4 regions of the Pseudoalteromonas sp. T1lg21 genome follow, and region 4 is predicted to be linked to each of the others. Evidence: predicted binding sites of a transcription regulator. Region 4 holds the regulator's gene; each other region holds the start of a gene.

Region 1 (7,448 bases), on a different contig from region 4:
ACTAAACCTGCCAAACGCAATACTTTACCACCGGCACTTAGCACTAACTGCTCAGCATCAAATAGCTGTTGTTGACGTGCTGATTGGCAATTAATTGCTGTGCTTTCGTCGTAATGACCATTATCAGCAGGGTAAACACCTGTCGAAGAACATAAAATAAAGCCTTTACACTTTAGCTGCTTGGCAAGCTCAAGCCCTGCTTGCAGAGTGGCTAAATAATTACTTTCTGAGCTGCGACTACGCGGTGGAATTGCACACACCCACCATGCCTCTTCAAGCGATACATCATGTACAAGCTCATCGCTAAGAAACGCAAACTGACGCTGAAAATCATGTTCGTGCTCGCGACTACGGTGCGTGCCTTGCACTTGCCATGCTAATTCTTTTGCCTTAATACAAAGAGCTTGGCCGAGCCAACCTGCGCCTAACACTACTATTTTGTTATCACTAACAGCCATTTAGTAACTTACCTTATGTATTATGTAATATTTTATTAATAACCATCGCTTTGCAGTGTAGCGATTTGGGTGCAAATATGATTAGATAGGTAACTCTACCCGATAATAAAAACACGTGCACCTATGTTAAATAACCTCTCTTTACGTAAAAAAATATTACTACTCATCGGCGGGACGATAAGTGTACTACTGATCATCGCGTCTAGTTTTTTTGTTAGCCATATTGCTGATCTATCGCGCCAAGCTATTCAACGCGAAGCCGACAGCTATTTACAGAGTGAGCGACTTTCAATGCAAGGTTACTTTGCCAAATACGGTAAAGTAGTACAAACCTTCGTGACAAATCCGCATTTAGTGAATTGGTTCGACAACTGGACTAAACGTGACCAAAGCCTTGATAACCAGCCTGGATACGACAGCGTTAATCAAGATTTTGTCCGTATCAGTGGCAACGATGACAACATCTTATCTGCCTTCTTTGCATCTGCAACAACAGGTGAGTATTTCAAAGAAAACGAGCGTACCACTCATTACAACGGCCAACCTTACTACGCATATAAACGTGGTTGGTGGCAAGACGCTTTAAAGATCAACAAACTCTATGTAGGCCCAATTTCTGTGGATTTAACAACAGGTAATGCCTCTGCAGTTGTACAACAACCTGTTTATAAACAAAACAAGCTTGTTGGCTTTGGTGGTGTTGATTTACAGCTTAATAATATCAACGACATGGTTGAAGCTATTCGCTTTAATGGCCAAGGCTTTGGTTTCTTGCTTGATGGCAACCAAAAGGTTGTGCATTTTTCTAAACGCACTGGCCACAAGCTGTCTGTGACTGACGAAGGTCCGAATGGCAAAGAAGGTTTAGATGCCCTCGAAAAACAATTTAGCGACACTTCAGGCTTTAGCGAATTAAACCGCGCGATGAAAAGCCAAAAAGATGGTAGTAGCTTTGTGACTTTCAAAGGTGAGCAATATTACGTTGTATACAACCGCCTTGAATTAGAAACCCCTTACCTTGATTGGTACGTGGGTATTTTAATACCAACCAGTATGATTGATGAGCCAGTAAACGATGCGGTGATGACAACCACAACCTCAGTGATCATCATTATCGCGATTATCATTGCGATGATCTTCTGGGCCACGCAAATGATCACCAAGCCACTGACTAAACTGACTTACATCATGCGTGATATCGCATCAGGTGATGGCGATTTAACACAAAAAATCGAAATCAAGAGTCATGACGAAGTTGGTCAACTTGCTCATCACATGAACACCTTCATCGATAAATTGCGCGCGATGATGCTTAATACTGCCGCGCAGGCTGAGCAACTAAGCCAAGCTGCGAGTCAGTTGAAAATTGTTTCGCAAAAAACGAACGATGAAATTCAGCAAGAAAAGCAACAAGTTGACAGTGTGAGTGCGGCTGTAACCGAAATGGCTTCTACGGTGATGGAAATCTCGCGTAATGCCCAGCACACTAATAATGCCGCTGAAGAAGTACAAACTATTACTGCAGATGGCACTAAACGCTCGACTCAAGCTCAGTCAGTAATGACCGCTCTGGCGAGTCACATCGGTGAAGCATCTAAAGTCGTTGCGGGTCTTGAGCAAGAAAGTGGCAATATCGGCGCGGTGGTTGATGTTATCAACTCAATCGCTGAGCAAACCAACTTACTCGCACTAAACGCGGCGATAGAAGCTGCCCGTGCAGGTGAGCAAGGCCGAGGCTTCGCAGTTGTTGCCGACGAAGTTCGTTCACTGGCAAGCAGAACGCAAGAATCTACTGATGATATTCGCAATATGATCAGCCGTTTACAGCAAATTGCTCAACAAGCATCAACCATGATGCAACAAGGTCAAGAACGTGCTGAAGGCTCAGTTGAGCAAACACAAATTGTATTGCAAGCTCTACAAGATATCGCGCAATCAGTGACAAATGTGCAAGATCAAAGTCATCAAATTGCGACTTCGACAGAACAGCAAACTGTGGTTGCAGAAGATATCAACAATAGCTTGGCAGCGATTAATCACTTAGTGAATAGCACTGCGGATCATGCCCATGAATTGGCGGATGAAGCACGTGATTTGAATGAATTAGCTGCGTCTTTAAATAAGACTGTTAATCAATTTAAGTTATAAAGATAAATTGCTGAAGTAGTTAAAAACCCGATGTCACCTGAAGATGACATCGGGTTTTTATCGTCAGCCTTCCCTGTTAATCGTGGCGCAACCGCTTTCGCGTGTTCCATAAATTCGTGCCACTGTTGCTTGTTCCATAAAGCAACTCCTTTGTCGGTCAATCCTTGTGTTGGTTGCGTTTGTACTTGTTCCATATAGTCCCCTCCTTACGCTAGCTTCATCCTGTTTGGCTCCCAGCCTAAGCTTATTCCTTGCTGTCATTTCCGTTCACTTTATCCATAAAGCGTTGCCATTGTGCGCTACTCCATAACGCCTTGTTACTTCCTTGTTGTCCTTTGTGCTTAGCTACATTGTCCATACTGTAAACTCCTTGCGGTTTATCGTCCGTTACTCCTACAGCCCTTCCTTGCTGTGCTCCATTACCCATCCTTGCTAATTAATGCGGTGATTATCGCTTAGCGATGATATACACAGCATGAATCAAACCTGGAATGTACCCTAATAAGGTTAAAAGAATATTAATCCAGAACTGCGCACCTAAACCTACCTGTAAAAATACGCCGAGAGGTGGAATTAAAACCGATAAAATAATACGTATTAAATCCATGACTCACTCCTTGAAAAAGATAAGCCCAGCCAAAGCTGGGCTATATAGGGCTTGCTATTATTCAGCGACAATCGTTAATTCATCGATTACTTTGCGAACATCTTCAGCATTTTCAGCAATGCTGATTGCTAATTGCTTTTCTGCATCAGACTCAACAGTACCTTTCAGTGTTACTACACCGTTGTCGGTATCAACATCGATATCGGTACCACCCACTTCTGAGTTAAATAAATAACGTGTTGTGATTACAGTACTTATTTTTGCATCGGTTAAATCGCTTTCGGCTGAATCAGCTTTATCTGCTTTCATCTTCTTAGCCTTCATGTTTTTAACAACCGTTAGTTTGTTATCTACAGAGCTAACGCCATCTAGGCTAAGAACCAGCTCTTCAGCAAGCTCTTTATCTAATTCGCTATCAACTTTACCTGTTAATACAACCTTGCCATTCGTTACATCAGTGTTGATATCAAAGTTGTTAAGGTTTGTGTTCATAAGAAGCACAGTTTCTGCCTTACCATCAATCCAAGCATCTTTACTTTCATTTTCCCAGCTGCTTGCCTGAGCTGACATGCTAGTTGCACCAATTACTAAAGCGGCAATCATAGATTTGTTAAAAGTGTTCATAATCTTTCTCCTTTTGATTAAAGACAGTTTTACTAATGCGACTATGATGCCAATTATTTATTTCATATTTTTCAGTTAGTTAAAAGCTTATTCAGCGGTGATTTATATTCATTTCGGTAAAGATTTACAAGCTGCTCGGTAAGATGTTCACAATGTTGCAAAAATAACCATTTAGTTGCTGATTTTATTAATCTGTGGTTAATTTAACGAAGTTGCTAATTCAGCTAAAAACACAACAAACTGATTTATAAAGAAATAAACTTTGGCCTAAGCTTTGCACATAACGAATAACAGAAAAATCACTTTGATAATCACAACAGGGAACTACCATGGCCGTTAAACTTGAAGATCGCCCAATCGATCAAGTAAGAGAAGAAGTTATTGATCAACTCATTTATAACTACAGTCATGCTGTTATTTCAGCTGAAGCATTTGAACGCCGCCTAGACCAAGCAATGGCGGCCACCAGCAACGAAGTACTCGTTGAGCTTGTTGCTGATTTAGATCTGAAAGCAGATATTGACTACAAATCGCAAAAGCATGCGCAATTTAAACCTCACTACAGCCATAGCAGCGACAACGAGAGCCTGCAGCTTCGAAGCATTTTGGGTTCAAATGAGCGTAGCGGCCAATGGGTGGTACCAAAAGAAATTCACCTTACAAACTGCTTAGGTTCAATCGAACTCGACTTTAGCGAAGCGATTTTCCAACATCAGCATGTCACCATTTATGTGAACTGTATTTTAGGTAGCGACGAAATCTACGTGCCAGAACATGTCAATGTGGTATCTAAACTATTTAGTGTGATTGGCAGCGTAGAAAACAAATCAGTTGCCTTAAATAAAGGCCAAGGCCCAACCATCACCATTGAAGGTAATGTATGGCTAGGCTCAGTTGAGATCAAAGTAAAACGCACCATGAAAGAAAAGTTCATCAGCTTTGCCAACAGCCTAAAAGCCAGTTGGAAAGAAATGAATAAGGTGCAGTAAAGGTGCTAGGTGCTAGGTGCTAGGTGCTAGTTATCGTAGCCGCAGTTTTACATCGTGCAATATAATAAGATAACGCGCGAAATAAATTTCACGCCTACATCAACCGTAGGCGTCACGCTTGCTTGGCGCGTCTTACATACAACGCTATTCCATCAACCTATGTCTGACCCATAAACAACACAGCTCGGCTCAAAACTGACAACTGAAAGCTGATGGCTCCTTAAATTTTCGGCACTAAAGTACCTCCTACGAGGCAGGCCTTTGGTAAAGACCCACAAACAACACTGTTCAACTTAAAACTTACAGCTTATGGCTTAAAGCTTCACTGGTCATTATTCCTCTCACTCGGGATATCACTAAAATACTCTACAAACTCAACTTCAAAGCCTGCGGGGTCGATGAAATATACATTTTTACGATATGGGTTTTCTGGGCCGTGTTTATCAATTTCATAACCAGCTGAAACCAGACGCTCAACTACAGCATTAATGTCGTTTGTCACATAGGCAAAATGAGCCAGGCCCACTTGGTGACCGGCTAAATCACGGTTTTCAGCTTCACCGTTATCGCTTAATGCAAGGTATTGGTAATCATCACCAAAGTGCAGCCATTTACGCGGTTTGCCTGACCATGTGCTATCACCTTGGCTACGCACACGCCAATGTGGGAATGCGGCTTTATAAAAGTGCAGCATGGCATCAACATTACTTACAACAAGGTTTACGTGCTCTAAATACATGGTAGTTTTCCTTTTTATTTTTAAACTGCCACCAAGATAAAACCTCAAGTTAAGTTTAGGTAAAGCGTTTTTTCAAATAAAAAAGCCCCACAAACGTGAGGCTTTAAAAATTGAGTAGTTATTGATGAATCAACTACCTGCAACCTGCATTTGTTCAATCAATACAGAGCCTGTTTGAATACCACCGCGACGCTCGATGTCGCCACCTAAGCCTACTACCGCTTTAAACATGTCTTTTAAGTTACCAGCAATCGTGATTTCACTGACTGGGTATTGGATTTCACCATTTTCAACCCAGAAGCCAGCTGCGCCACGTGAGTAATCACCGGTTACGGTGTTCACACCTTGGCCCATAAGCTCAGTTACTAATAAACCTGTGCCCATAGTTTTTAATAGCGCTTTTAAATCGGCATGAGTTTGTTCAACTAGCCAGTTATGAATACCACCAGCATGACCTGTTGGTGTCATCGATAGTTTGCGTGCCGCGTAGCTAGCTAATAGATAAGTTTGCAGCTCACCACCTTGAATAATTTCACGGTCTACAGTTTTTAAACCTTCAGCATCAAACGGCGAAGACGCTAAACCTCTTAATAAATGCGGGCGCTCAGAGATATTCACGCAATCGCTAAATACTTTAGTCCCTAAGCTATCAAGCAAGAAGCTCGATTTACGATAAAGCGCGCCACCACCAATCGCCGACACTAAATGGCCAAACAATGAGTTAGCAATATCTGCTCTAAAGATTACAGGCACTTTCATAGTACCTAGCTTTTGGCTATTAAGCTTAGCTAAGGTTTCGGTTGCGGCTTCAAGACCCACTTTTGCAGCGTCATTTAAATCATCTTTATGGCGCGCTACGGTATAGGCTGAATCGCGCTGCATTTGCTCGCCATCTTTACCAATCACCATAGTGCTAATGCTATGACGCGTACGTGGGTAACCTGCAATCATGCCATGGCTGTTACCATAAACACGTAGACCTTGGTGAGAAGAAAAACTCGCACCGTCTGAATTTACAATACGCTCATCAGCGTTTAATGCCGCCTGCTCTGCTTGATGACAAAGCTCAATACCTTGCTCTGGGCTTACTTCCCACGGGTGGTATAAATCTAAATCAAGCGGTGCAAACTCAAGCAACTCTTTATCAGCGATACCGTTAAATGGGTCGTCAGAAGTGAACTTAGCAATATCAATGGCTTTTTCGACCACTGTACGTAATGTTTTAGGGTTTAGGTCTGCCGTTGAAGCAGAACCTTTGTTATTACCCACATAAACACTGATACCTAAGCCACCGTCCTGGTTAAACTCTATTGTTTCAACTTCGCCCATACGCGTGCTGACAGACAAACCTGATGTGCTCGACATCGCCGCTTCTGCTGCTGTTGCACCGAGCTTTTTTGCATGCTCAAGCACTTCGCTTACTGCGTCTTTCACTTCAGAAATGTGTTGATAAATAGGATCTTTCATCTTGTGTGTCCTAGGTTCTGATATTTTTTTATAGTGTAACGAATGCTATCACACTGCGAGACCTGCATCAGCTAATATTAATCATTAACTAAATGACGTATAATAGCGAATAGTTAAGTTTACTGAATGAGCATCCTTATGGCGAAGAAGAAAAAGCCACTTATCGAAGAAGAAATTATTTACGTATCAAAAAGCGAATTAAAACGTGAAGCCATGCAATATCATGGTCTGGGTGCTGAAATCGCGAAAATGCCGAAAAAGCAACGCGATCGTTTACCACTCAATCACGATTTAAAAGAAGCCCTTGTTGTTTCTGATAAGGTGAGTGACAAAAGCGATGCATATCGTCGTAACCTAAACTACATAGCAAAAGTATTACGTACCACAGAAAACGTTGATGAAATTCAAGCGATGAT
Region 2 (7,448 bases), on a different contig from region 4:
TCACTTTGATGTGGTGCTATTGGATATGAACTTACCAGACCTTACTGGTCAAGAAGTGTTGAAAAAGCTCAAAACCATCGACCATTTAAACCAACGAACCCCGGTGTTAGCGTTTACCGCGAGTCTTAGTCCTGATGAAATAAAAGAGTACTTAGCACTTGGTATTAAAGACATTGTTGGCAAACCAATAAAGCAACAAAAACTGCGCCAAGCACTCAGTGACTCACAAAGCAATCAGGCTGCGAGTATTGCCGTTGAGCTGCGCGATACACTCTATGATGAAACAGCCGCTGCCACACTTGTCAGCTCATTCAGTGAAGATGAAGTCTCATCGATTTACAATGAATTTGTACTCTCTGCAAGGAACAAACTCATTCGCTGTCAACAACTCGTTGAAGACGATAAAGATCAGTGTATTAAACTTTTGCACCGCCAAGCTAGCACCGCTTTACAACTAGGCTTTAACCGTTATGGTCTAGAGCTCAAGAAAATTGAGCGTAAGCTACTCGACAACAAGCCTTTGAAAGAATCATTAACCGAAGCCTTAGTGCTATGGCAAGAAAGCCTACAGGCCTACTTGAAGCATGTTAGAAGTGAGTTAGCATAAGAGCTAGCTCTTAGCTTCTCGCTTCTAGCGCAAACTAAACCCCGTTTAAACTTGAGCATGATGGTTTCGTTCTGCTACTGCGAAAATAATGCCTCTCTCGATCAACTAACGACTGATGTCTAATATCTGACCTCTCGTTCTTTTGAAAGCTAAAACAAAAAACCGCCGTATTTTTCAATACGGCGGTTCTCATTTTTCGAAGCGAAAGACGTTATTAGTCTTTAGCTGCACGGCTCGCACGTTTACGCTCACTTTCAGTTAAGTGACGTTTACGAATACGAATGCTCTCAGGTGTTACTTCTACTAACTCGTCATCATCGATGAACTCAATCGCTTGCTCAAGCGTGTAGTTTAGTGGTGGCGTTAACGTTTGCGCTTCGTCTGTACCAGACGCACGTACGTTTGTTAACTGCTTACCTTTAAGCGCGTTTACTGTTAGGTCGTTATCACGGCTGTGGATACCGATAACCATACCTTCGTAAACTTCAACACCGTGACCGATGAATAACTTACCACGATCTTGAAGGTTGAATAATGCGTTAGTCAGTGCTTTACCTGTTGCGTTAGCAATCATTACGCCGTTCTTACGAGCACCGATAGTACCGCCTTTGTACGGACCGTAGTGATCGAACGTATGGTAAAGAAGACCAGAACCTGACGTTAATGTCATGAATTCAGTTTGGAAACCAATTAAGCCACGGCTTGGGATCATAAAGTCCATACGAATACGGCCTTTACCATCTGGAGACATGTCAGTTAGCTCACCCTTACGAAGACCAATTTGTTCCATGATAGAACCTTGGTGCTCTTCTTGACAGTCGATTGTAAGTGTTTCGTATGGCTCTTCTTTTTGACCATCAACTTCACGAAGGATTACTTGTGGACGAGATACAGCAAGCTCGTAACCTTCACGACGCATGTTCTCGATTAAGATACCTAAGTGTAACTCACCACGACCTGAAACACGGAAGCTATCTGGGTTGTCAGTTTCTTCAACACGTAATGCAACGTTGTGAACAAGCTCAGCTTGTAAACGCTCAAGGATGTTACGTGAAGTTACGAATTTACCTTCTTTACCAGCAAATGGTGATGTGTTTACAGAGAACGTCATTGTTACTGTAGGCTCATCAACGCTTAGCGGTGGTAATGCTTCAACGGTATTTACATCACAGATAGTGTCTGAGATTTTCAGCTCACCAAGACCTGTGATTGCAATGATGTCACCCGCGCCAGCAGATTCTGCTTCATGACGCTCAAGACCTAAGTAACTCATTACTTGGCCAACTTTACCGTTACGCTTAGTACCGTCTGCGCTTACAACAGTAACCTGTTGGTTAGGACGAACAGTACCACGCTTGATACGACCTACACCGATAACACCGATGTATGAGTTGTAGTCAAGCTGAGAAATTTGCATTTGGAAAGCACCTTCAGGATCTGCATCCGGTGGAGATACTTCGTCAACGATCATCTGGAACATTGGTTCCATGTTATCTGATGGCTCGTCTAAATCCATTGTTGCCCAGCCGTTGATAGCTGATGCATAGATTACTTTAAAGTCTAACTGTTCGTCAGTTGCACCTAGGTTATCGAATAAGTCGAAAACTTGGTCCATAACCCAGTCAGGACGTGCACCTGGTTTGTCGATTTTGTTGATTACAACAATCGGCGTTAAACCTTGTGCGAATGCTTTTTGCGTTACGAAACGCGTTTGCGGCATTGGACCTTCTTGAGCATCAACAAGTAGTAATACTGAGTCAGCCATCGAAAGTACGCGTTCTACTTCACCACCGAAGTCGGCGTGTCCTGGGGTGTCTACGATATTGATATGGTAGTCGTTCCAAGAGATAGCAGTGTTCTTAGCTAAAATGGTAATACCACGCTCTTTCTCAATGTCGTTTGAGTCCATTACGCGCTCTTCGTTACCGCCGCGCGTTTCTAATGTGCCTGATTGCTCAAGCAGTTTATCAACCAGAGTTGTTTTACCGTGGTCAACGTGGGCGATAATCGCTATATTTCTTAACTTTTCGATGCTCATATTTTTTCTCAGAGAAATTGAATCTCATTGATCCTGCAAGATCTACGCACTCACCTGCATTTTCACCAGATGTCCCAGCATAGGATTTAAAAGGGCGCATATTATCCCTTAATAATGGCATGGATGAAAGTTTATCCAATATAAATTTATAAACTTTCTTCAGGCTTTTTATAAGTATCTGTTTTATAAATGACAAATTTATGAAAATTAAAGTGAATCTGAACTCAAAACTGGCGAAATTTTAGTTTTTGAACCATATTTTGGCACTAAATCGTGTTTACAACAGACAAATTGGCATGCGCAATTATTGTGCAAATCGCAGTCGCACTTTTTACGCACCAGAATGATCTTTTTACGCACCAAATTAGTGCAAAAAAAGTTAACAAAACCAGAAGGCGTTTACTTTTTACAAGGCTAAACAATGCGTTAAAAACATGGCACGAAACCAGCTTATATAAGTCAAAAGCAATAATGCAGCAAAAATAAAACCCAACAATTGGAGGACACATGTCACAATCGGTTTTAGATTTTATCAAAGAAAATGACGTTAAGTTCATTGATTTACGCTTTACTGATACTAAAGGTAAAGAACAGCATGTTTCTATTCCTCATCATCAAGTTAATGAAGACTTTTTTGAAGACGGAAAAATGTTCGACGGCTCTTCAATTGCTGGTTGGAAAGGTATCAACGAATCAGACATGGTATTAATGCCTGTTCCTGAGTCTGCGAAAATGGACCCATTTTCTGAAGAAGCAACACTAATCATCCGTTGTGACGTAGTTGAACCTTCAACACTTCAAGGTTACGAGCGTGACCCACGTTCTGTTGCAAAACGCGCTGAAGAGTACATGCGTTCTACTGGTATTGCTGACACTGTTTTATTTGGTCCAGAGCCAGAGTTCTTCCTATTTGACGACGTTAAATACAAATCAGACATGTCTGGTTCAATGTACAAAATCGATGACATCGAAGCTTCATGGAACTCTGATAAAGACTACGAAGGTGGCAACAAAGGTCACCGTCCAGGTGTTAAAGGCGGTTACTTCCCGTGTTCACCTGTTGATTCATCACAAGATTGGCGTTCAGCGACTTGTTTAGTTCTTGAAGAACTTGGTCAAGTTGTAGAAGCTCACCACCACGAAGTAGCAACTGCGGGTCAAAATGAGATCGCAACTCGCTTCAATACAATGGTATTAAAAGCTGACGAAATCCAAGAGATGAAATATGTTATCCATAACATGGCTCACTTATATGGTAAAACAGCGACTTTCATGCCTAAGCCAATCGTTGGTGATAACGGTTCTGGTATGCACTGTCACCAATCACTAGGTAAAGATGGCGTGAACATCTTCGCTGGTGACAAGTACGCTGGTCTTTCTGAAGAAGCACTTTACTACATTGGTGGTATCATCAAGCACGCTAAAGCAATCAACGCATTCGCTAACGCGTCAACTAACTCATACAAACGCCTAGTACCTGGCTTCGAAGCACCAGTAATGCTTGCATACTCTGCACGTAACCGTTCTGCTTCAATCCGTATTCCAGTGGTACCGTCTGCTAAAGCACGTCGTATCGAAGTACGTTTCCCTGATCCAACAGCTAACCCATACTTAGCGTTCTCTGCAATGCTTATGGCTGGCCTTGACGGTATCAAAAACAAGATCCACCCTGGCGATGCAATGGACAAAGACTTATACGATCTACCTGCTGAAGAAGCAGCTGAGATCCCACAAGTTGCATCTTCTTTATCTGAAGCACTAGCATCACTTGACGCTGACCGTGAGTTCTTAAAAGCTGGCGGCGTGTTCACTGATGACCTAATCGATGCTTACATCGCGCTAAAAGGCAAAGAAGTTGAAAAACTTAACATGACAACTCACCCAGTTGAGTTCGAAATGTACTACAGCGTGTAATACGCTGTAGCAGAATTATCTAAAGATAATAAATGTGTGTTCTCAAGCCCGCTCCGCGGGCTTTTTTAATGGTAATTGAGCGGGTTCTACTCTACAGTTTTAGTTAGATTAAAAAATGCAGGGTTGCAGGGTGAAAAGCACAACTTTATTGGTACTATCGCTGATTTTTCTAAGCTTTTTTAGCTATGGCGCAGCGCAAAAAGTCTATTCTTGGAAAGATAAGAACGGCGTTTTAGTATTTTCTGATACACCACGACCTGGTGCGACAGAAGTAAAGATGAACACCCAAAACCTGACCATGCCAGCTACCGACACCAGCATACTTGATAGCGCCCCAAGCGCAATGCCAGTCAAATTTAACGTCAGTATTTCATCACCAGCAAATGAAGCAACCGTAAGAGAAAATACCGGCTCTGTGTACGTTACTGCACGCATTAGCCCTCGCTTCGAAAATGGCTTTAAAGTACAACTTTTATTTGATGGCTCAGCCCATGGTGCACCAAGTAATAGCACGACCTTTGCACTAAGAGAGGTCGAGCGAGGTGAACACACATTACAAGCCAAACTTTATGATGCGAATAATAAACTCGTTTCGGTTAGCCCAGTCAGCACCTTTTTTATGCATAGAACATCGATTTATGGCGGAAACTAAAATTTTCGATATAACGTCTCTTAATGTAAAAAGAGTATGCTAAGCTGCACTTAATCGCAACGCACTAAAATGGTGCAATCATGCTCAGTGAAACACACTTTAATTCTGAATTACTCGACAGTATTTGGAAAAATTTAAGTACTGCCGTCATTTTACTCGACCGAGATTTTAAGCTGGTTTATGCAAACGATAGCGCCAGTGAGCTTTTAGGTTTAGGTCCAAAACGCATTATCAACCAACCGTTCGATAACCTATTTAATTACCACTCAATAGACTTAAAACGCATTGCCCAATATTCGTTATTCGATGGTGTCGATTGCCACCAGCACAGGGCTGACGTGGTGTTCGTTGATTCTCGCCACGCGAAATTAACCATTAGTACGCGCAGAATTAGTAACAACGATGACAATTATATTCTGTTCGAATGTCGTCAAATGGACGATGAAATTCGCCACGATCAAGCCTCTAATCAAATGCACCAATATCAAGCTGCACGTAATTTAATTCGTGGTTTAGCACATGAAATTAAAAATCCTTTAGGTGGAATTCGCGGAGCGGCGCAATTATTGCAGTATGAGGTTGATCAGCAAGAACGAGATCAATGTGCCGAATTAATCATTGAACAAGCAGACCGTTTACGTGAGCTTGTTGACCGCTTGCTTGGTCCGAATCAATTGCCACATAAATCTTATGGCAACATTCACCAAGCCTTAGAGTCAGTGATTAAACTGAGCATGTTAGATAACAATGCCAATATCACTTTAGTGAAAGACTACGATCCAAGTATACCGAGCGTGTACATAGACCAAGGTAAAATCCAGCAAGTGGTACTGAACATTATTCGTAATGCACAACAGGCACTCGTTGATGGTGGCGAGATAAGAATAAAAACCCGCATCAACCATCAACACAGGCGACCAGGTAAGGCACCGAAGAAAACCTTGCTGATCCAAATTTCGGATAACGGCCCGGGAATAGACAAAAGTTTACGTGAAACCTTGTTCTACCCAATGATCACCAATAAAGAAAATGGATCAGGGCTTGGTTTATCCATAGCGCAAACCTTGGTTGACCAACATGATGGCCACATTGATTGTGACAGTTGGCCAGGCCATACAGAATTTAATATCTATTTGCCTTTTACGGATTAATGGTTTTTTGGAGTAGTCATGAAAACAGTCTGGTTAGTTGATGATGATGCCTCTATCCGCTTTGTATTAGAAAAAGCGTTGGCACGTGCAGGATTTGAAACTGAAAGCTATGCAAATGCACAAGACGTGCTGAATGCATTAAAGTTTAGCCAGCCAACGGTACTGGTATCCGATGTGCGCATGCCTGGCATGGATGGCATGGCGTTACTTGAAACCATTGCCGAGCAAAATCCTGGCTTACCAGTGATAATCATGACCGCTCACTCAGACTTAGATTCTGCGGTAAATGCCTTCCAAAAAGGGGCATTTGAGTACCTCGCTAAGCCGTTCGATTTAGACGAAGCTGTTGCGCTGGTAGAAAGCGCCTGTCGTGCTAACTCAACGAAGAAAACTAAACGCAAACAAGCACCACAAACCAATGCGCACATCATAGGTGAAGCACCTGCAATGCAAGAGGTATTTCGCGCGATTGGTAAATTATCAGCATCGAGCATGAGCGTGCTGATTAACGGTGAGTCGGGAACAGGTAAAGAGCTTGTTGCTAGTGCCCTGCATAACCACAGCCCTCGTAAAGAAAACCAGTTTATTGCTCTGAATATGGCTGCCATTCCTAAAGAATTGGTCGAGTCAGAATTATTCGGTCACGAAAAAGGGGCATTCACCGGAGCCGACAGCATTCGTAAAGGCCGCTTTGAACAAGCGAATGGTGGCACTTTATTTTTAGATGAAATTGGGGATATGCCACTCGACGTTCAAACGCGTTTGTTACGCGTGTTAGCCGATGGTGAGTTTTACCGCGTGGGCGGCCATCAAAGTATTAAAGTTGATGTACGTATTATTGCGGCAACGCACCAAAACCTCGAAGACTTGGTTAAACAAGGCAAGTTTCGTGACGACTTATTTCATCGCCTAAACGTGGTGCGTTTACGCTTACCAGCACTACGTGAGCGTACTGAAGATATTGAACGTCTGGCACAGCACTTTTTACATAAAAGCGCCAAAGAGCTGCAAGTTGAAAGCAAGATTTTAAGCCCTAAAGCCACTGAGCAACTGCGCTTATTTAACTGGCCTGGTAACGTGCGCCAA
Region 3 (7,448 bases), on a different contig from region 4:
GTTTTTCATTCTTTATTTTATGATAATCGTAAAATAAAGTTTGACAATCATAAATCCGCTGTGTACTTTTTAGACTATGAAAATACGAATCAATCTAGATATAGAATTGGCAAAGAACAAAATGCAGCTGAAAGAGCTATCTCAGCGCATTGATATTTCTATGACCAATTTATCATTGCTAAAAAACGGAAAAGTGAAAGCGATCCGCTTTAGTACCCTTGAAGCTATTTGTGAAGAGCTTAATTGCCAACCCGGCGATATTTTGGTGTACGAACGCGATAGCGAATAACTTTACAACGCAACAGGATTTTGGAGGGCATATGCTCAACCGTGACTATTTACTACCCGGCATAGCAGCAGGATTACTTGCTGTGATTTTTCCCATGTACTGGATCTCAGTTTTTGGCGAAACACTTGATGGCTTAGGAGAGGCGCTTAAGCTTGATTTACAAAGCTTAAACTTTTCAGACCTTGTGTTCGTGCTCATCGGTGCACTTGAAATTTACGTGTACCTGAGTTTACGCAAGGCACTAAAAGATATGTTCGATGTTGAAGGTGTACGCATACTGTTATGTGTGCTTGCGGTGCTGGTATTAGCTTTTCATGCCACTGTGTTATGCGATGTTTATCTTGCTGTTGCAGGTGATAAAGCATCGAATGATGTAATAGAAAGTATTTCAATTATTGCCATGGCGGTCTCTGCTGGGAGTTTAGGCTTGTATGCGTTAGTGGGTTTGATAACAGCCGCTTTATTACTGACAAAGCGCCATGGTATGTCATCGTTGCTAACGGTGTTTTCTATCCTAATGTTGCTGATGTGCATCTTACAGTTAACGGTGATTTTTGCTTATTTAAATGTGTTTTTATTCCCAGCAGCATTATTAATTTTAATGGTGTTCTTTATCAAAAAGCCTGAACAAATCGAAGTGATTTAACAACGCGTTGTAATACAAGGAATAGGGTATGAGCTGGTTTAAAACGATTTTGTTAACGCTATTTTTGTCATCTGTATGGGCTGCTACCTGCGTATATGGTGGTGTCAGTGGCTGGTTTTTAAAACCTATTGCCGAAACGGGCAACACTGAGCAGTTTATTGCAAACAGTCAGGCGCTGATTGCCAACAAACACGCAAACATCGCTTATGTTTTGATTGAAAATGGCCAAGTGTTTTTTCAAGATTACTCAAAAAGCAAAGATGAAATAACCGCCAATACTCTGTTCCCCGTGGCATCACTGAGTAAATTTATTACCGCCTATGGCGTGATGACTCTGGCTGAGCAACAACAAATTCGTTTAGAACGCGCGATTAATGAGCAACTGACGGGCTGGCAGTTACCTGAATCAGAGTTTGATAATCAAACTGTTAGCCTTGCTCATCTGTTATCTCATACTGCGGGGCTTGGTGATGGTTTAGGCTTTGCTGATATTGAGCTAAATGAAACCGTACCAAGCTTGCTTGAGTCACTAAACAAGCCGCTATCATCAACGGGTGTGCGTGAAATTAAAGTCACCAAGCCTGTGGGCGATTTTCAGTATTCTGGGGGCGGCTATTTGATGCTGGAGCTGCTGGTAGAAGAGAAAACGAATCAACGCTTTGCAACTTGGATGGCTGATAACGTCTTTAAGCCAGTTAATATGACTGATGCCAGTTACGATGTACTCACTGAGTTAGACAATATCGCACCTGCTTATGATAAAAGCGGGCAAGCTGCTTGGCATTTTCAATACGCATCGGCAGCGGCAACAGGCTTACTGGCAAGTAGCCATGACTTAATCGCTTTAGTGCAAGCATTAACATCACCTCAAACAGGGCAGTTAAGCCCGCAAATGATCAGTACCATGCGAGAGCCATTGGCTATTAGCTTAGGCGCACCAATTTGGGGGCTAGGTACCATGCTTTATGCGCCAACAGCATCGGGAGATTTTGTGTTTGGCCATGACGGCGCAAATGAACCTGCAATAAATAGCACGCTTCGTATTAACCCAGATAACAATGATGCAATTATCGTACTTAGTAGCGGCGGTGAACATATTGCATCAAAACTCGGGTATGAATGGACGCTTTGGCAAACCGGTTACCCCGACTTTTTAGCGTTTGATGTTGCCCTGCAAAGTGCTTTTATACCTTGCTTATTAGGCCTTGGCATCATCTTGATAGGTATGCTTGTGGTGCGCTTCAAAAAAGCGAAATAAGCAATTGATGTTAGGTTTAAATTATTTTTCTGCTTTACCCGGTAATTAGTAGCATTGTCATTGTTCATTAACGTGAACAGCTATAGTATTTGCTATACATTGATTATTCAGGGTAGGGCGCATGTTACGATTTTTTTCTATAGACCAAGGTGTGATCACAGAAACTGAGCCAGCTGCTGATACACCGCTTGTTACTTCTATTAAAAATGCCCACTGGATTGATACCATAAATCCGACCGAAGAAGAACGGCAAGCGCTGGCAAGCACGCTTAATATCACCTTACCCGGTGCTGATGATGTTGAAGAAATCGAGGCCTCTTCCCGTTGTTTTATCGACCATGAAGGCTTGCATGTGCATGCGCTTTTCATGTCACCAAATGAAGGGCGCTTTAATACGGTAACCGTGGCTTGTTTACTACAAGACAACTGCTTGCTGACAATCCGCGATGATGAACTAGCCGATTTTCGTCTTTTACGATTGCGTGCTCGGAAAGGGCAGGTAGCGTGTGATAATCCAAAGCAACTTTTGGTGACTTTATTTGACCAAAAAGTCGAAAACCACGCTGATATGCTTGAAGACATGCATCACCAGTTAGAAAAACTCAGTGCCTATGTACTTGAAGAGGATGACTCAGACTTAGAAGAAGCTGTTAGTCGAATTTCGCGCCTTGAAGATAATAACGGTAAAGTTCGTTTATGTTTGATGGATACGCGCCGGAATATCTCGTTTTTACTGCGCCATCTAGGAGCGCCGACAGAAGATCGCGAATCACTACGTGAAATTGTACTCGATATTGATACCCTTATGTCTCACTGTACATTTTTGTTTGATAAGGTGAATTTCTTAATGGACTCGACTCAGGGTTTTATTAACATCGAACAAAACCAAATTATAAAAACCTTCTCTATTGCCTCAGTGGTGTTTTTACCGCCGACCGTTGTCGCCAGTATCTATGGGATGAATTTTAACAGCATGCCTGAACTGCAATGGGCATGGGGTTACCCGTTTGCAATTGGCATTATGTTGCTGTCTGGCTTTGCACCTTACTTGTTCTTTAAACATAAAGGTTGGTTGTAACAAAGCATAAAAAAGCCCAGCAAATGCTGGGCAAGGGGTCTTCGGATAGACCTAGGGGGTTTAACCTTTCAATTCGCCGGTAGACGATTCGATATGTGCACGAACAAACCATTGGAATTGTTCTAAGTCAGCCAGTTGGCCGGTGATCATATCTTCAGAAACAGGGTCTAGCTCACCAAGCTTATCGATAGCTGCACGGTGGTCTTTATTAACACCATTATACACTTTATCAAGCGCTGTTAGGTGGTCAGTCACTAAGCCTTTACCAATTGAATAATCTTGCCAAGTACGGCGTTCTACAATTGATTGAGGTGTACCAACCGGTACGCCGCCCATGGTTGCGATACGCTCTGCAATCGTGTCAGTCATCTCTTGCACTGCGCTTACTTGTGGATCAAGCATTTCGTGTACACCAATAAAATTAGGGCCAACAACATTCCAATGAATGTGTTTTAAAGTGAGGTGTAAATCGATTAAAGCGACCATGCGCTGGTCTAGAATAGCAATCGTGTCCGCTGCAGCTTGGTCTTTAACACCAGGTGCTGTAAATTCTGCGACTTTTGATGATGAATTACTCATTACTCCTCCGAGATTATCTGTAAATTTCCTTTCGCTTTTAATCTAAAAAGCATGTGTAATTACATAGAAGCAAGCGTTGTGCCTGATAATCATAAAACTATAAAGTGTTGAATATAAATGGTTAATTTGATTTTTATCTTGGGCTGGAGTAGTTGTGGTTATGAGGGAGTATGAAAACTCTGCACACCTTCTGTAAAAAATTCAGTGTGCAGATACAAAGTTACGAGTTAAGAAAGTAATGCCGCCGCTAAACGAACAAAGTCTGATGAAGTTAGAATTCCCACTAGGTTGTTATCTTTATCAACCACCGGCATGCAGCCATGACGGTTTTCAACAAAAAACTTAGCAACTTCGTGTAGCGGTTGCTCTGGCGAGATACTGGTAAAATCGGTAGCCATAATATCAACTACTTTGGTTTGCTTTTCCTTGCGTTCAAGAGCGCTGGCGCTGTAATTAGCCATGATATTCATTACCTGAGCAATCATGATTTTTTGCGTTAACATGCCAACTAAACCACCGTGCTCATTGATCACTGGGATATGACGGACATTTTTCTCTTTCATTAGATTATGAGCATCATGCAGGGTATTTTGCGCGCTAATGGCGAATGGGTCTGGCGTCATCAAATCACTAACTAGGTGTGTCATGGCTACATCCTTACAATTAATCAAGTTGTGGTAAGTCTAGCGCTTATCGAGTTAATTGCACTTTAGTGAGATCAAAGTTTTAGTGATTAACCGTGCAAGTGCCAGCATTACTTTGCTGACAATAATGAAAGTCTAAATAATAGTGAGACTTAGCTGGGCGTTCACCTTTAGTGAGGTATTGATACATCAACTCGGCAGAAAGTCGGCCCATTTCAAAAGGGTTTTGACCAATATTGGCCGATGATAATCCTTGCTGTAATACTGCTAATTGCATTTGCTCAGTATCGGCAGAAACAATCACCACTTCTTGATTGGCAATACGTTGTTTATGTTTAGCAATCACGTTTGCATAGTTAGGGTTAAATTGAGCAAAACCGGCTACCGCTAGAAATAGTGGTGGATTTTCAAGGTTAAGCAGTTTGTCGAGTTGACCGAGTGACACCCCTCGCTTACCTAAGCTATATAAAGGGCAACGGTCAAATTCACTCCAGCCATTTTCACCGCTTAAACGTTTCTCTGTTTGCCCTGATAAGGCATAGCGAACGCCTTCAATACGCTTGTTTAAATTAGGCGTTGTTGAATGCCCTGATTGAATACACACTTGATTATTTGCCTTGTTGGTGAATTTTTTTAATTCGTTCCCCAAGGCCACACCATAATCAAAATTATTGGTACCCACATAAGCTAAACGGTACTGCTGATCTTCCTCAAGCAGATCAGAGTCAAAAGTGATCACTGGGATCTGGTTATCGTGTAACTTTTTTAATGCTCTTTCAACAAGGTAATTGGAATCTGTGGTTGCGATTAATAAACCACTAATATTATTTCTGCGAACAAGATCGGTGATCACTAATACTTGCGTGCGAATATCTTGAAAATCTTTGGGGCCGTCGTAAATACATTCAAAATCGAGATGCTGTTTTGCAAATTGCTCACAGCCTTTAAAAGCTTGCTGATAAAAGCTATCGTTTTTAGTTTTACCCACAACAGCCACCACATATTTAGCCTGAATTGGTAGGGAAAAAAACCAAAAACTGGCGCACAAAAACACCCAGTTTAATTTAAAATTTAATAATACTTTTAAAGACATAGCACTATATATTGCAAGTTAAGTATAAGCACGAGCTAATTATAGTGGCAGAGTTCGAATTTACAAGATTGATAGAAAGGTATTTGTTTTCGTAGTATCCCTAGTTATTTATTCCTTGTTTTGGCTGTTGGTTTCTATGCGATTACGACCATTATTCTTCGCTGCATAAACAGCTTTGTCTGCGCGGTTTACTAAGCTTTCAAAGCTGTCATTTGGTTGCCAATTGGTTAAACCAAAGCTAGCAGTAACCGATATACGATGTTCTCGATAAGCTATTTGACTGGTTTCAAATGTTTTACGTAGGCCCTCTAAAAATTGCTTAGCCGAGCTGATGTCGGTAGCAAAGAACAACAGTAAAAATTCTTCACCACCAAGGCGGCAACATAAGTCACCTTTATTTAAATGGTGTTTCATTAGATCAGAGAACACTTCGAGGACTAGGTCACCGCCATCGTGACCATAGCTATCATTAATCCGTTTGAAGTAATCAATATCAACAACGCAGGCAAATAAACTAGATGTTTGGCTAGGACTGAATAGCTGCTGCTGTTCAATAATGAATTGCAGTCCGCGGCGATTGTAGAGCCCGGTAAGCGGATCTTTTAGAGACAATTCCAAATAACGCTTTTTTTCATCCACTAACAGAGTTGTGATGAGACCGAGTCCAGTCATAACAAACACGGTTGCATGGGCAATGACGGTTAACGAATACAAGGTCGCTAAGTTATGTTCATGGGTAATAATACTTAGCTGCGAAATAGGCACTAAAAGAAGAATACATTGCGCCATCGATAACACAGTGTTGCCAATATTCTTTTCACATACAGCGCGTTTAGTGGTGAAGTAAATAAGTGCGGGTAACACGCTTAATGTAAAACAAGCTTCAACAAGGGCAAGTTGATTTATATTTTGAGTGAGCAGGGCAAATACAGAAAAAATAGCACCATGCGCAATAATTATCTTATTAAATCGGCTAGGTTCGTCGTGGTTATAAATGGATAATTGTAGCAACGTCATGGAAATCATATAAATCACCACGCCAGAGCGAAAACTTGGTGCAAGGTCTAATAAGTCTTGGATCCACAGCCATGCAAAGCCAATGACACCGAGGTAAAAAAACAGGTTAAATAAGCAAATCGAGCGGTTATTAAAACTACTGCGCATCAGGCGCGTGGCTATAATGGAACAGGTTACTACCGTGATGAGTAAGAAGATAAAAAAGCCGTGGTAAAAGTAATTCTCTACGTTACTAGCCATGAGTCGCACTGAAAAGCTCTAGGTAAATAAAGCTTAGCACAAGAAAAATTACTCACCTTTAAATGTTAGTTTTGTGTGTTGTCGCCTCCCTCAATTAGCGTGTATGCATCATGCGCTTTTTCACTTGGTTTTATGCCTTTTCCTAAAATGATTGTTAATCGTGTGACGATTGTACGCTCTAATAGCGTTGACTCATGCAGTGCTGGCGAAGTTTGACTTGTGTACGTTAACAAACCGCATTGGGCTCTTTGCTCGAAACGAGGTTTGATAGTGGGCTTGGAGCGTTCTACATCAACTGCCTGCTCGGCAACGAGAAACCAGTCATAACCGGTGTCTATCGTAATGTTGGCGGCTTGCAGCATACTTTGCTCAAGCGCTGAGCGCTTTGAACCGTGACGAGTTTCGTATCGAAGGATATATTGATTATCTGCGAGCTGCTTAGTTGTTAGGCCTGGTATACTTTTATCGGTCGAATGTTGGCTGCTGGTGCAGCCAATTAATACAATGGCGAAATAAGCTAATAACACGTGTTTCATGATTGTCTCGCTTATTGCCAATGGTTAGTCAGTGCTTGTTGTTCGGCGTTACGATCTAACGGCTGGCC
Region 4 (7,448 bases):
GTCACGATAAGTGATGATAAACCTAACACTTCATTCAGTGATTTAATCAGCTTAACCAGCACACCCATTGAGATAGGATCTTGGCCCGCAAAAGGTTCATCATACATGATAAGTTCTGGGTCGAGGGCAATTGAACGTGCCAATGCTGCACGGCGAGCCATACCACCTGAAAGCTCAGACGGCATCAAATCTTGTGCACCACGTAAACCGACAGCCTGCAATTTCATTAAAACGACAAGACGAATTAAATCTTCGCTAAGTTGAGTATGTTCGCGCAAAGGAAAAGCGATATTGTCAAACACTGACATATCGGTAAATAACGCGCCACTTTGAAACAGCATACTCATTTTCGTGCGGGCAGCATAAAGTTCCTTGCGAGTCATGCTAGGAATGCTGTTGCCTTCAAATAAAATGTCACCAGAATCAGGCTTAAGCTGACCGCCAATTAAGCGCAACATGGTGGTTTTACCAATGCCGCTCGGTCCCATGATAGCGGTAATCTTGCCTTTCGGAATGTTAAAACTCATATTTTTATATATGATTCTATCGCCCCGTGAAAAGGTTACATCCTTGATTTCTACTATTGATTGCGACAAGTCGCTCTCCATAACGTTTTTCACTAGTTTTGCCATTTTAAGGGTTTTTTAGTCAAGATGGAAAAAACAAATCGTAAAATTTTGTAATATTTCCTTTCAATAAATTCTAAAGCTAGCTGCAAAGAACTTAACCACCGCTGAAATTTAGTTTCCTCATGACAATGGCTTTATGCTCGCCAGCTCATTCTTTTACTTATACTTTCATGCTCGCTTTTGTTACTATTTGCAGTCATCTGTATAAGTAATGTTGGCGTATCACAATGGTGACTTCTTTTGTCATTTTAATTATTGGTTTTGCAGCGCTCGTTTGGAGTGCTGATCGGTTTGTATATGGGGCGGCTGCACTCGCAAAAAATATGGGGATCCCCACCCTAATCATTGGTTTAACCGTTGTTGCTATGGGTTCATCAGCCCCTGAAATGATGGTGTCTGCATCTGCGGCACTTGCCAATAAAACAGATACCGCTGTTGGTAATGCGGTTGGTTCTAACATTACTAATATCTTACTTGTACTTGGCGTCACAGCCTTACTGCGTCCTCTTTCTGTGTCATCAATGACATTAAAACGCGAAATGCCATTAGTGCTGTTAATCTCAGTAGCCGCTTGGTATGTATTCTCAGACAACTACTTCTCATTCGCTGAGGGCATCGCCTTAATGCTTGCGTTTGTGGTGTTTATAGCAGGCCTAGTTATTATTTCTCTGCGTGCCAAAAATCAAGATGACCCCTTTGTTAGCGAAGCATGTGAAGATGTGCCAGACAACGTGAGTACTAAATCTGCCGTGTTTTGGTTAGTCATCGGGATGATTTTATTGCCAATCAGTTCACATTTTTTAGTTGAATCAGCCGTTGATATCGCAAAATACTTTGGCTTATCAGACCTAGTCATTGGTTTAACCATTATTGCTATTGGTACCAGCTTACCTGAGCTGGCAGCCTGTATTGCAGGGGTATTAAAGAACGAAGACGATTTAGCGCTTGGCAACATCGTTGGCTCAAACATATTTAACTTACTCGCCGTATTACCTCTTGCGGGTATTATCAACCCATCAATTATTGACCCTTCTGCGGCAAACCGCGATGCACTGATCATGATTGCAGCAACGATTGTATTGATTGCCATGTCATTGAACTTTAAAGGTGCTCGCCGTATCAATAGAGTAGAAGGTGGCTTATTGTTAGTCGCATTTATTGCATATCAGGGCTATATTTTTAGCCAAATAGGATAATCAATGACACAACCTAGCTTTATCGCGCAGGGTAAGCGCGTACTCGAAATTGAAGCACAAGCTTTACAAGAAATTGAGCAATACATTAACCAAGATTTCGATAATGCTTGCCAGCTAATGTACCAATGCACTGGTCGTACTATCGTTATAGGTATGGGTAAATCTGGCCATGTTGGTAATAAAATTGCGGCGACCCTTGCTAGCACCGGCACACCGGCGTTTTTTGTTCACCCAGGTGAAGCAAGCCACGGTGATTTAGGTATGATCACTCGCGATGATGTGGTGATGTGTATTTCAAACTCAGGTGAGACCAGCGAAGTACTTAGCATTATTCCTGTTATTAAGCGCATTGGCGCAAAGATGATTTCATTAACAGGCAACCCTGATTCAACTATGGCCAAACTGTCTGATGTACATGTATGCATCAAAGTTAGCCAAGAAGCGTGTCCATTAGGTCTAGCACCAACCGCAAGTACTACAGCAACGTTAGTAATGGGTGATGCAATGGCGGTTGCGCTACTTGAAACCCGTGGTTTCACTGCCGACGATTTTGCGCTTTCACACCCTGGTGGTAGCTTAGGTAAGCGTTTATTACTGACATTGAATGATGTCATGCACGCGGGCGATGCCACGCCGATTGTTAGCGAAACACAAAGCATTAAAGATGCACTCATTGAAATGTCTGCCAAAGGCCTTGGTATGACAGCGGTGATTGGTGCGGATGAAAAGTTAGCCGGATTATTCACTGATGGTGACTTACGCCGAATTTTAGAGCAACGTATTGATATTCATAGTACGGCAATTAGCCAAGTAATGACTCGTTCATGCACAACTGCGCGCCCAGATATGCTTGCAGCAGAGGCTTTAAACATTATGGAACGTAAGCGTATCAATGGTTTAATTGTGGTGGATCAAAGCAATACGCCCATTGGTGCCCTTAATATGCAAGACTTATTAAAAGCAGGAGTTCTTTAAGCAATGACATTCGCTGAGCTATACCAGCCACTTAGCCCTGATGTAAGTCAGCGCGCACAAAAAGTAAAATTGCTAATCTGCGATATAGATGGTGTGTTTTCTGATGGTCGCATTTATTTAGGCAATGATGGCGAAGAACTGAAAGCGTTCAATACAAAAGATGGCTTTGGCATCAAAGCGCTTATTAATAGTGGTTTTGACGTCGCGGTGATTACTGGCCGCCATTCACAAATAGTTCAGCAGCGAATGACTAGCCTAACAGTTCAGCACATTTATCAGGGACAAGAAGATAAGCTGATTGCTTATCAAGAGTTAAAAGATAAACTGGCGCTGACAGATGAACAAATTGCCTATATTGGTGATGATGGTCCAGACTTACCAGTAATGGAAAAAGTGGGGTTTGCTGTTGCTGTAAACGATGCACACCCGCTTATTAAAAAGCTGGCTCATTACACCACGTTATTACCGGGTGGCTTTGGAGCCGTGCGTGAATTAACTGATTTACTGATGTTAGAAAACGGCAAGCCGTTAACTAGCGATGGAACCAGCGCATGAATATAGCCCGTATTTTACTGAGTATTGTTTTTGTTTGTTGCATGGTGTGGTTATGGTACCCGTACTTTAATCAATCAACAGACGCAATAAGTAGTGAAGATGAGATCATAGCATCGCCTGATTATACAGCCGTTGCCTTAAAGCAAACTGCGTATGACGAACAAGGCAAAATTAGTCATAAGGTGGCGGCCGCCAAAATGGAGTTGTATCAACAATTAGGGTTTACCTTTTTTGAACAACCAATTTTTACGATTTATGGCGACCAGCAGGTATGGCAAGTAAAAGCCAAAGAAGCCACTTTATACGAAAACGATCAGCTGATTTTTGAAGGGGATGTGGTTGCTAAAAACTTAACCCACAACGGCATGATCGAAGATATTAAAGCTGAAAACATTAATGTCGACATTGATAAAATGACCATGTTTTCTAAGCAACCTGTGACGCTAACAGGACCGAATTTAAAGATTACCGGGAAAGGCTTAAAAGCCGATCTAAAAACCGAAATTGTTGAGTTAACTAACCATACACGAACCATATACTATGACCAATAAACTTAAGAAACTACTCCTGATCCCAAGCTTATTGATCGCGTTTTCAGGCGCGGCTGCTGAGCAAACTGGCGCACAAATTAGCATTAGCTCAGACCGCCAAGTTGGTAAACTAAAAGATGGCGTTGGCATATTCGAAGGTAACGTAGAGATCGTGCATGGTAATCGTCGTATTACAGCTGAGCGTCTTGAAGCACACGGTGGAGACACCGAAGGCACTGTCGAATTAATTATCGCGACAGGTAATCCTGCTTATTTCGAAGAAAAGCAAGCTGATGGCACCGTAATGAGCGCCAGTGCACAAGAAGTACGTTACGATGTTGCGAAACGCTTCTTAACACTCAATGGCGAAGCTGAAGTCACTCAATCGGGTCAAAAAGTAACGGCCAAAAGCATTACCTACGATATGGCTCAACAGCTGATCAGCGCAGAAAAAGACGAAAACTCAACAGATCGCGTACACACGATCCTCGTTCCAGTTGAAAACAAAAAAGATAACAAAGGCCAACCATGAGCACATTAAAAGCAGAGCTTTTAGCTAAGAGCTACAAAGGCCGCCAAGTGGTTAAAAATGTAGGCCTTGAAGTTGAAGCTGGCAGCATTGTTGGTTTACTTGGTCCAAATGGCGCAGGTAAAACGACAACCTTCTATATGATTGTAGGCTTAGTACCTAGCGACAAAGGTAAAATCAGCATTGATGATAACGACATTACGCTTTTACCAATGCATAGCCGCGCACGTTTAGGTATTGGTTATCTGCCGCAAGAGTCGTCAATTTTTAGAAAGTTGACGGTTTATCAAAACTTGATGGCAATTTTAGAAACCCGTAAAGATCTAAATAAAACCACCCGCGAAGAAACGCTAAACAGCTTACTCGACGAATTTAGCATTCAACATATCCGTGACAGCCAAGGTATGGCGCTGTCAGGTGGCGAACGTCGCCGCGTTGAAATTGCTCGCGCATTAGCCGCAAATCCTAAATTTATCCTTTTAGATGAGCCTTTTGCTGGTGTTGATCCAATTTCAGTGTTAGATATAAAGAAAATTATTGAGCACCTAAAAAACCGCGGTATTGGGGTACTCATTACTGACCATAATGTTAGAGAAACCCTTGATGTTTGTGAAAAAGCCTACATTGTTTCTCATGGGGAGCTAATTGCATCAGGCACACCTGAGCACGTATTAGCTGACCAAACTGTACGTGATGTATATCTAGGCGAGCAATTCAGGCTGTAACCATTACGCCACCGACTAGAGCATCTGCTAGACTTATAACAATGACAATAAATCGATAATTTTTTAACTGTCACAGCACAGTCATCGATAACTTAAAAAGGATTGTTAGGGATACATGAGGCAATCATTACAGCTGCGCATGGGCCAGCAACTTACAATGACTCCACAACTGCAACAAGCGATTCGTTTGTTGCAGCTCAGTACATTGGATCTCCAGCAAGAAATTCAAGAAGCGCTTGATAGTAATCCCCTACTTGAAGTGGAAGAGGCTGATTACAACGAAGAAAGTATCGGTAAGAATGAGCAAAAAGCTGAATCTGACGATATGCAACTAAGCGCGTCTGCAGAAGAAGCACCTAGCGAATACGAGCAAGAAAGCAGTGACGCCCTCAATAAAGACACCGTAAGTGATGACTTAGCAATGGACGTCACGTGGGACGAGTACATGAGTGCTGCCCCATCAACATCATCAGGACCTATGCCTGAAGATGAGTCTATTTACCAAGGCGCATCAACTGAAACCCTACAAGAATACCTAATGTGGCAATTACAGCTCACGCCATTTAGCCCAACTGACGAAGCGATTGCCGTAGCCATAGTAGAAGCCATAGACGACTCAGGTATTTTAACGATCAGCTGTGAAGATATTGTCGAAAGCTTTAATCAAAATAACGATGAAGAAGAAATCGAACTTGATGAAGTTGAAGCGGTCTTAAAAAGAATACAATTATTCGATCCTGTTGGTATTGGCGCGCGCAGTTTACAAGAATGCCTGTGTATTCAGCTTCGTCAATTTGACGCTAGCACACCATATTTAGCTGAAACTAAAATGGTTTTATCTGAGCATATCGAATTATTAGCGAGTCGCGACTATCGCACTTTGATGAAAAAGACTAAGCTTAAAGAAAATGAGCTTAAAGAAGTGATGACGCTTATTCACAGCTTAAATCCTAAGCCTGCGGATAGCATAGTACGCGAAGAATCTGAGTACGTTATACCTGATGTATCAGTGAAAAAAGTAAAAGGTCGCTGGGTGGTTGAGTTAAACCCAGATTGTATGCCAAAGATTAGAGTAAACAGCCAATATGCGGCTATGTCTCGCTCAGTAAAATCGAGTAGCGACAGCCAATTTATTCGCTCTCACTTACAAGAGGCAAAGTGGTTTATTAAGAGCTTAGAAAGCCGTAACGATACGTTATTAAAAGTAACCAACTGTATCGTTCAACAACAACAAGCTTTCTTTGAGCACGGCCCTGAAGCGATGAAGCCGATGGTGCTAAATGATGTTGCTGAAATGGTCGAAATGCATGAATCGACAATTTCACGTGTAACAACGCAAAAATATATGCATACCCCGAGGGGTATTTTTGAGTTGAAATATTTCTTCTCAAGCCATGTCAGCACCGAAAATGGTGGTGAGTGTTCTTCTACGGCAATACGCGCTTTAATCAAGAAGTTAGTGGCCGCAGAAAACTCAGCTAAACCATTGAGTGATAGTAAAATTGCAGATATATTGGCTGAGCAAGGAATTAAAGTAGCTAGACGTACAATTGCAAAATATCGTGAGTCTCTAGCAATACCTCCGTCTAATCAGCGCAAGAGTTTGATTTAGACGTTTTACATAGAAGGAAAAATGCTTATGCAACTAAATTTAACTGGTCGTCATGTAGAAATCACTGATTCATTAAGAGACTATGTAAACACCAAGTTTGCGAAACTAGAAAGGCATTTTGACCATATAAATAATGTTCATGTCATTCTAGATGTAGAAAAATTAAGCCAAAAAGCAGAAGCAACTTTACATGTAAACGGAGGCGAATTGTTCGCTTCGACAGAACATCAAGATATGTACGCAGCCATTGACTCACTGATCGATAAGCTTGATCGCCAAGTCATTAAACACAAAGAGAAATTAGCTCGACATTAAATTATGAAACTAAGTTCACTTACTAACCAGGACTGCAGCAAAGCTGCGGTCCTTTTTAATAGCAAAAAAAGAATTCTTGAATATATCAGCGAACTGGCCCACCAGCAGCTTCCTCATTTATCGCAACAAGATATCCTAGATGCTTTGCTCAACCGAGAAAAACTAGGCAGCACCGGCATCGGTCGCGGTATTGCTATTCCCCATGGTCGAATGAGCGGTGCCGATGAACCCCATGCGTTTATCATAGTGAGTGAATCACCCATCAATTTTGATGCTATTGATAACCGCCCGGTTGATATATTTGTGGCACTCATCGTACCAGATGGTGACTGTCAGCTTCACCTAAAGACCTTATCAACAATTGCTGATAGACTTAAAGATA

The links. Region 4 encodes sigma-54, which starts transcription at its own class of promoters, with help from an activator protein. Its sites were predicted from a motif close to GTTGGCACGNNNNTNGNNT; they were not measured.
Region 1: the regulator sigma-54 is predicted to act here: its motif matches at 3,873-3,891, upstream of C2M25_RS21070 (BON domain-containing protein).
Region 2: the regulator sigma-54 is predicted to act here: its motif matches at 3,079-3,097, upstream of glnA (glutamate--ammonia ligase).
Region 3: the regulator sigma-54 is predicted to act here: its motif matches at 3,918-3,936, upstream of dps (DNA starvation/stationary phase protection protein Dps).

The regions. Positions count from the first base shown of each region.
Region 1 covers NZ_PQBX01000080.1:4,129-11,576, reverse strand. Annotated here, with positions in the region: gene C2M25_RS21095 (NADP-binding protein) at 1-458, opposite strand, end outside; gene C2M25_RS21090 (methyl-accepting chemotaxis protein) at 582-2,606, shown strand; gene C2M25_RS21085 (hypothetical protein) at 2,591-2,800, opposite strand; gene C2M25_RS21075 (YqaE/Pmp3 family membrane protein) at 3,055-3,213, opposite strand; gene C2M25_RS21070 (BON domain-containing protein) at 3,271-3,837, opposite strand; gene C2M25_RS21065 (LiaF domain-containing protein) at 4,167-4,826, shown strand; gene C2M25_RS21060 (VOC family protein) at 5,149-5,565, opposite strand; gene pmbA (metalloprotease PmbA) at 5,695-7,032, opposite strand; gene yjgA (ribosome biogenesis factor YjgA) at 7,171-7,448, shown strand, end outside.
Region 2 covers NZ_PQBX01000041.1:199,629-207,076, reverse strand. Annotated here, with positions in the region: gene C2M25_RS10165 (ATP-binding protein) at 1-607, shown strand, start outside; gene typA (translational GTPase TypA) at 822-2,645, opposite strand; gene glnA (glutamate--ammonia ligase) at 3,153-4,559, shown strand; gene C2M25_RS10145 (DUF4124 domain-containing protein) at 4,690-5,211, shown strand; gene glnL (nitrogen regulation protein NR(II)) at 5,292-6,362, shown strand; gene ntrC (nitrogen regulation protein NR(I)) at 6,381-7,448, shown strand, end outside.
Region 3 covers NZ_PQBX01000056.1:310,438-317,885, reverse strand. Annotated here, with positions in the region: gene C2M25_RS11730 (helix-turn-helix domain-containing protein) at 77-289, shown strand; gene C2M25_RS11725 (hypothetical protein) at 321-935, shown strand; gene C2M25_RS11720 (serine hydrolase domain-containing protein) at 964-2,193, shown strand; gene corA (magnesium/cobalt transporter CorA) at 2,315-3,271, shown strand; gene dps (DNA starvation/stationary phase protection protein Dps) at 3,332-3,850, opposite strand; gene C2M25_RS11705 (CBS domain-containing protein) at 4,078-4,497, opposite strand; gene C2M25_RS11700 (substrate-binding domain-containing protein) at 4,577-5,482, opposite strand; gene C2M25_RS11695 (GGDEF domain-containing protein) at 5,696-6,844, opposite strand; gene C2M25_RS11690 (CC0125/CC1285 family lipoprotein) at 6,910-7,380, opposite strand; gene C2M25_RS11685 (anti-sigma factor family protein) at 7,392-7,448, opposite strand, start outside.
Region 4 covers NZ_PQBX01000001.1:84,825-92,272, reverse strand. Annotated here, with positions in the region: gene C2M25_RS00460 (ATP-binding cassette domain-containing protein) at 1-608, opposite strand, end outside; gene C2M25_RS00455 (calcium/sodium antiporter) at 857-1,825, shown strand; gene C2M25_RS00450 (KpsF/GutQ family sugar-phosphate isomerase) at 1,829-2,800, shown strand; gene kdsC (3-deoxy-manno-octulosonate-8-phosphatase KdsC) at 2,804-3,355, shown strand; gene lptC (LPS export ABC transporter periplasmic protein LptC) at 3,352-3,906, shown strand; gene lptA (lipopolysaccharide transport periplasmic protein LptA) at 3,896-4,417, shown strand; gene lptB (LPS export ABC transporter ATP-binding protein) at 4,414-5,139, shown strand; gene C2M25_RS00425 (RNA polymerase factor sigma-54) at 5,255-6,751, shown strand; gene hpf (ribosome hibernation promoting factor) at 6,779-7,066, shown strand; gene ptsN (PTS IIA-like nitrogen regulatory protein PtsN) at 7,070-7,448, shown strand, end outside.